Regions from separate parts of the Streptomyces sp. NPDC006259 genome, predicted to be linked through region 1. Evidence: riboswitches for the same ligand, from Rfam matches in the RefSeq annotation. Region 1 holds a riboswitch; each other region holds the start of a gene.
The links. A riboswitch is a leader RNA that binds a small molecule or an ion and turns the genes downstream of it on or off. The one in region 1 is predicted to bind cobalamin.
Positions count from the first base shown of each region.

Region 1 (2,166 bases):
GCCAGGGCGGCAGCGAGATCGCGAGCAGGGTCAGACCGAGCCCGAGCACGGCCTTGTCCACGGGATGACGGCGGCGCCAGCGGCTGCTGTGCGCCGCCGCGTCGATCGGCAGCACGAGCGCTCAGACCCGATCGTGGCGGGAGGCCCCGTCCACGGGGGCCCGAGCGGCGTCGTCGGCTCCCGCCCCGTCCCCGTCCCGCTCCTCCTCCAGACGGGCCAGTGCCCGCTGTTCGCCCTGCCGGCGCCCCCGGCGCACCCCGAAGTAGTAGGCGAGGACACCCGCGCCCAGGGCCGCCTGGACGGCGAACAGCGCCGACTCGATCTCCCCGGACGGCGGCTCGTACAGGGGCGAGAACCACGGCTCGTAGTCCGGCTCCAGTTCGGTGATCGCCGTCTCCGCCTCGCTGTCGGAGCCGGTGAACGGCTGCTCCTTGTGGTCGCCGAGCCCCAGGGCCAGCGGGAGCACCGCGAGCGCGAGGACGGCGAGCAGCAGCAGGAGGTTGATCCTGGTGTTGCGTCTCACCGGGCCACCGCCCCGGTCGTGTCCGCCTTCCGCCCGCCGGTCACCAGCACGCCCAGCCGGGTCAGCTCGCCCTTGCTGGACTGCACGAGGAGACGCATCACCAGAACGGTGAGCAGTCCCTCGCTCACCGCCAGCGGGATCTGCGTGACGGCGAAGATGGACCCGAACTTGCCGAGCGCGCCCAGGAAGCCGCTGCTCGGGTCGGGGAACGCCAGCGCGAGCTGCACGCTGGTCACGCAGTAGGTGGACAGGTCGGCGACGAACGCGCCGCAGAACACCGCGACCATCAGCGGCACGTCGTAGCGCCGCAGCAGCCGGTACAGGCCGTAACCGGCCCACGGCCCCACGATCGCCATCGAGAAGACGTTGGCGCCGAGTGTGGTCAGGCCGCCGTGCGCGAGCAGCAGCGCCTGGAAGAGCAGGGTGATCGTGCCCAGCACGGCCATGATCGGCGGCCGGAACAGGACGGCGCCCAGACCGGTGCCGGTGGGGTGCGAGCAACTCCCGGTCACCGACGGAAGCTTGAGCGCGGACAGGACGAACGTGAAGGCACCGGCGGCGCCGAGCAGCAGCGTGCTCTCGGGATGCTCCCTGACTTCACGGTTGAGCGACCGGGCTCCGTGGACGACGAAAGGCGCCGACGCGACGCTCCAGGCGACCGCGTGCGCCGGAGGCAGAAAACCCTCGGCTATGTGCATGGCTGAGCAGACCCTCTCCAGCACCTCGTGGATGGTTGACGTGCCTTGGCCGGTCTCCTGGCTGACGGGTACCACCGCCCGTGCTCCGCCTTCCCGGGTCCGTGAGGACCCAGTGGCTGCCCGCGAGGGCCGGAGCCGGACTTCCCGATCACAGTGGCGAGGGCCGCACCGGCATCACACCGGATTTCCCGTTCACCAAGGCCTGGTGACAGTAGTGCGAGGACAGGGGCGGTGACAAGCGGGACCGGGGGCGCACGGGCGGCGGACACGGGGTGTCCCCCCGGCGCACACCCGCCGCGCCGGGGCCACCGCGGCGGCGCCGGTCAGCGACCGTGCCCGTCCGGGCACACCACCGGAGCGTCGCCCCGCGCCCCGGATCCGCCGCGGTGCCCGGCCGGTTCGCGCAGCACGGCACGCGGGACCTCGGCCGCCGGCAGCGGACGGGTCGAGCCGATCGCCCGGACGAGGACGGCGTCCCCGTCCGTCTCCGCGCCGGGCGAGGCGAACGCGTGGACGCCGTCGCTGACGAGGACCGCCGTCCGCAGGGCGCGCTCGGCGGTGACGCAGCTGTTCATGAGGGGGACACCACGACGGAAACACCGTTCCTGCGCTCCGCGGCCCGGCTCGGCGGCCGGGGTGTCCCGCGAACGCGCGTGCGGCGCCGCCGCTTCGGGGAGTGAGGAAGGGCGGGGAGCCGCCAGTACCCTGGCGGTCGTCCCAGTGTCTGCGAGAGGGTGACCGTGACTGCCTTCCGCCACCGCCCCGACCCGGACGAGGTCGCACGGGTGACCGCGACGGCCGCGGAACTGCTGGAGGTGCTGTGGGGACGGGCCTCGACGGCGCCCGCGTCCGCGTCCCAGCTGCGCGTGCTGTTCGTCCTGGAACACCAGGAGGGCATCAACCTGCGCAGCCTCGCCCACTCCCTCGCCTCCACACCGCCCTCGG
Region 1 covers NZ_JBIAHY010000002.1:206,398-208,563, forward strand. The annotation lists gene cbiQ (cobalt ECF transporter T component CbiQ) at 1-115, opposite strand, end outside; gene ACFYO5_RS07150 (energy-coupling factor ABC transporter substrate-binding protein) at 122-523, opposite strand; gene ACFYO5_RS07155 (energy-coupling factor ABC transporter permease) at 520-1,221, opposite strand; cobalamin riboswitch at 1,251-1,436, opposite strand; partial or broken gene ACFYO5_RS07160 (phosphatase) at 1,545-1,754, opposite strand; gene ACFYO5_RS07165 (MarR family winged helix-turn-helix transcriptional regulator) at 1,956-2,166, shown strand, end outside.

Region 2 (2,166 bases), on a different contig from region 1:
CCAGGATGTTCGTCGCCTGGGGCCTGACGCTGCCGGCCGCGGCCCTGGTGGCCGCCCTCGCCGAGTACGTGACCGGCTTCGGCAGCTGGGGCACGGCGCTCGTCGCGGTGTTCCTCATCGCCTCCAGCGCCGCGATCTGGAAGCTCTCGCGCCGTGAGGTCGTCGACCACACCAACGTCGTCGACGTCGACGAGGAGCCGGCCGGCGTGGTGACCGCCGCCATCGCCGCCGTGGCCCCGCCCCCGGCGGGCACCGTCACCGACGACCTGACGGCCACCATCCCCGCGCCCGTGGCGGAACCGGCCCTGCCGGCCACCCCCACCGTCACCGCCGTCTGAGCCCCGCCCCCACCGGTACGAAGGAAGAAGCAGCATGAAGATCGACTGGGCGGCTCTCGGCTCCGTCTTCGGCGTCAGCCTCCTCATCACGGTGGCCCTCGTGGCCCTGTTCACGCTCGGCATCATGGGCCTGTCCCGCCGCGAGCGGGCGACGGCCGAGGGCGGTTCCGCCACCCTGGCGGTCACCGGCGCCTACGCGTGCTTCGCGGCGTGCGCCGCGGCGGTGGCGTACGGGATCTCGCTGATCGTTGCCTGACGGACGGCACGCACACGCACACGTGGGGCGCGGGACGGATCACCGTCCCGCGCCCCACGTGTGCGTGACGGCCGTGACCGGAGGCATGTGGGGTTCTGCACACTGTGCTGTCGCAGGTCAACGGCGAGTTGACGGCCCTTCCGGGACCATGGTGGACTGCCGGGGCCATGTACGGCGTCAGAAGAGGAAGCCGGTGTGAATCCGGCGCGGTCCCGCCACTGTCACCGGGGGTGAAAACCCCGGGAGCCAGGAACTCTCGTCGCCGGTCTCGTCGAACCAGGGCGTGGACACCCTGAGTGAGGACATATCGCCATGCTCGGCTGCCGTTCCAGGTCCGCCACCAGGTCGCTGCCCGACCCGTCGGCCGGCTGAGCCGGTGGGTGCCGATCGCCGCTACGCGTACGGTGCCGCCGCCGGCCTCCTGGGGGACCTGATCCTCGGCGATCCGCGCCGGGGCCATCCGGTCGCCCTGTTCGGGCGGGCCGCTGCCGCCGTCGAGCGGGTGCTGTGGCGGGACCACCGCGGGTGGGGCGCGCTGTACACCGCCGTGTGCGCCGGCGGCGCCGTCGCTCTCGGGGCCGCCGCCACCCGTGCCGTACGCCGCTCCCCCGCCGCCTCCGTCGCGCTGACCGGCGCCGCCGCCTGGGCCGTCGTCGGCGGGACCTCGCTGGTGCGCGAGGCCCGGACCGTCGGACGGGCCCTGGAGGCGGGGGACATCGAGGGCGCGCGGGCGAGGCTGCCGCATCTGTGCGGGCGGGACCCGCAGGCTCTGGACGCCGACGCGGTCGCCCGCGCGGTCGTCGAGTCCGTCGCCGAGAACACCTCCGACGCGGTCGTGGGCGCCCTCGTGTGGGGGGCCGTCGGCGGGGTGCCGGGGCTGCTCGGGTTCCGGGCCGTGAACACCCTGGACGCCATGGTCGGCCACCGGTCGCCGCGCCACCGTCGGTTCGGGTGGGCGTCCGCCCGGCTGGACGACGCCGCCGGATGGCCCGGGGCGCGGCTGACCGCCGTACTCGCCGCCGTCGCCGGGGACGATCCCCGGGGGGCGGTGCGGGCCTGGCGGGCCGACGCGCACCGGCATCCCAGCCCCAACGCCGGTCCCGTGGAGGCGTCGTTCGCCGGTGCCCTCGGGGTGCGGCTCGGCGGGACGCTGTCGTACGGCGGGCGGGTCGAGCACCGGCCCGTGCTGAACGGGGAGCGGGGGCGGCCCGTCGAGCCCCACGACATCGAACGTGCCGCGCGGCTCTCCCGCCGGGTCGGCCTGCTCGCGCTCGGCGTCACGGTCGCCGCGCGCGTCATCACCGCGCGCGCCGTCGCCGCGGGAGCGAAGGGGCGTACGTCATGAGTGGGGGTCTCCTCGTCGCCGGCACCACCTCCGACGCCGGCAAGAGCGTCGTCACGGCCGGGATCTGCCGGTGGCTGGTGCGGCAGGGGGTCCGGGTCGCGCCCTTCAAGGCGCAGAACATGTCCCTCAATTCGTTCGTGACCCGTGAGGGCGCCGAGATCGGGCGGGCGCAGGCCATGCAGGCGCAGGCCTGCCGGGTCGAGCCGACCGCGCTGATGAACCCGGTG
Region 2 covers NZ_JBIAHY010000001.1:60,521-62,686, forward strand. The annotation lists gene ACFYO5_RS00310 (anion permease) at 1-338, shown strand, start outside; gene ACFYO5_RS00315 (hypothetical protein) at 373-594, shown strand; cobalamin riboswitch at 737-871, shown strand; gene ACFYO5_RS00320 (cobalamin biosynthesis protein) at 971-1,939, shown strand; gene ACFYO5_RS00325 (cobyric acid synthase) at 1,936-2,166, shown strand, end outside.
Region 2: another riboswitch for cobalamin. It lies ahead of ACFYO5_RS00320 (cobalamin biosynthesis protein); the one in region 1 lies ahead of ACFYO5_RS07155 (energy-coupling factor ABC transporter permease).

Region 3 (2,166 bases), on a different contig from region 1:
CTGGCGATCCCGCAGTTGTTCGAGGACATGTTCCCGGACTGGTTCGCGGGCGTGGCGTTCGCGGCGATCGGCATCGGCGCGCTGGTGCCGGCCGCGATCATGTCCATCGCGGCGGCGAACCTCTTCACCCGCAACATCTACAAGGACTTCATCAAGCCGGACGCCACGCCCAAGGAGGAGACCCGCGTCTCCAAGCTGGTGTCGCTCCTGGTGAAGGTGGGCGCGCTGGTCTTCGTCCTCACCATGGACAAGACGGTGGCCATCAACTTCCAGCTGCTCGGTGGCATCTGGATCCTCCAGACCTTCCCGGCCCTGGTCGGCGGCCTGTTCACCCGCTGGTTCCACCGCTGGGCGCTGCTGGCCGGCTGGGCGGTCGGCATGGTCTACGGCACCTTCGCGGCGTACGGCGTGGCCTCCCCGACGCAGAAGCACTTCGGCGGCTCGTCGAAGGAGATCCCCGGCATCGGCGAGATCGGGTACATCGGCCTCACCGCGTTCCTGCTGAACGTGGTGGTGACCGTGGTCCTGACGTTCGCCCTGAAGGCGCTGAAGGCCCCGGAGGGCGTCGACCAGACGTCCCCGTCGGACTACACGGCGGACGCCGGCGACCCGGGCGTCCAGGTGGAGCTGCCTCCGGCGACGGCGGGGGCGGGGCACTAGCGAGGGGACCGTTCCCCGCGCGTTTCCGGCAGCGGGCCGTCGAGGGCAGGTCACCTCGGCGGCCCGCCGCCGTACGCGCTCCCGGCGCCGCCGGTGCCGGGACGACTGGGCTCCGTGCCCTGCGGGTTGACGCTGTGAAGCCAGCCCGACACAACATCTGGGGGTCGCGCGGCAGCCCGACACAAGATGTATGCTCATGCTCGCTGTCGTCGCAGGGGAATCCGGTGCGAATCCGGAACTGTCCCGCAACGGTGTACTTGCGTGCGTTCCTGTCCATTCGCGCACGCATGGTCAGTCCGAGCACCTGCCGGCAGCGCACCCGGTCCGTCCGGCTCGGGTGCCCTGACGTCCGGGCCTCGCGGAATGGGCCGGTGGACGCGACGCGCCCCGCGTTCGTGTGCTGCCCGCTGCCCTGTGCGAGGCCCCCGCCGAGCGAGGGAGAGCCCCACGTGACCATCGCGCCAGCCGAACCGGTTTCAGCAGCCCTGGAGACCGACGGTCCCGGAGCCGCGCTGCTTCGGACGCTGACCGAGCTGACCGCCGACCTCCCGGACGCCGACCCCGGCCGGGTCGCCGCCGCGGCCCTGCGGGGCCGGTCCGCGCGGGCGGACGAGTCGGAGCTGCGCGAGCTGGCCACGGAGGCGGCCGCCGGTCTGATCTCCGAGGACCCCGCCTACTCCCGGCTGGCCGCCCGGCTGCTGACGCTCGGCATCCGCGCGGAGGCCGCCTCCCAGGGCGTCACCTCCTTCACCGAGTCCGTCGCCGTCGGCCACCGCGAGGGCCTGATCGCCGACCGCACGGCCGCGTTCGTGCGGCTGCACGCGGCCCGGCTCGACGCGCTGGTCGACCAGGGCGCCGACGACCGCTTCGGCTACTTCGGCCTGCGCACCCTGCACAGCCGGTACCTGCTGCGCCACCCGATCACCCGCAAGGTCGTCGAGACGCCCCAGCTGTTCCTGCTGCGAGTGGCGAGCGGCCTGGCCGAGGACGACACGACGAGGTCCGTCGACGAGGTCGCCGCGCTCTACACGCTGATGAGCCGCCTGGACTACCTCCCGTCCTCCCCCACTCTGTTCAACTCCGGCACCCGGCACCCGCAGATGTCGTCCTGCTACCTCCTCGACTCCCCGCTGGACGAGCTGGACTCCATCTACGACCGCTACCACCAGGTCGCCCGCCTCTCCAAGCACGCCGGCGGCATCGGTCTGTCGTACAGCCGGATCCGCTCGCGCGGGTCGCTCATCCGGGGAACGAACGGGCACTCCAACGGCATCGTGCCGTTCCTGAAGACGCTGGACGCCTCGGTCGCCGCCGTGAACCAGGGCGGCCGGCGCAAGGGCGCGGCCGCGGTCTACCTGGAGACCTGGCACTCCGACATCGAGGAGTTCCTGGAGCTGCGGGACAACACCGGCGAGGACGCCCGCCGTACGCACAACCTCAACCTGGCGCACTGGGTGCCGGACGAGTTCATGCGCCGGGTCGACGCCGACGGTCGGTGGTCCCTGT
Region 3 covers NZ_JBIAHY010000004.1:713,072-715,237, reverse strand. The annotation lists gene mctP (monocarboxylate uptake permease MctP) at 1-660, shown strand, start outside; cobalamin riboswitch at 844-987, shown strand; gene ACFYO5_RS19815 (ribonucleoside-diphosphate reductase subunit alpha) at 1,110-2,166, shown strand, end outside.
Region 3: another riboswitch for cobalamin. It lies ahead of ACFYO5_RS19815 (ribonucleoside-diphosphate reductase subunit alpha); the one in region 1 lies ahead of ACFYO5_RS07155 (energy-coupling factor ABC transporter permease).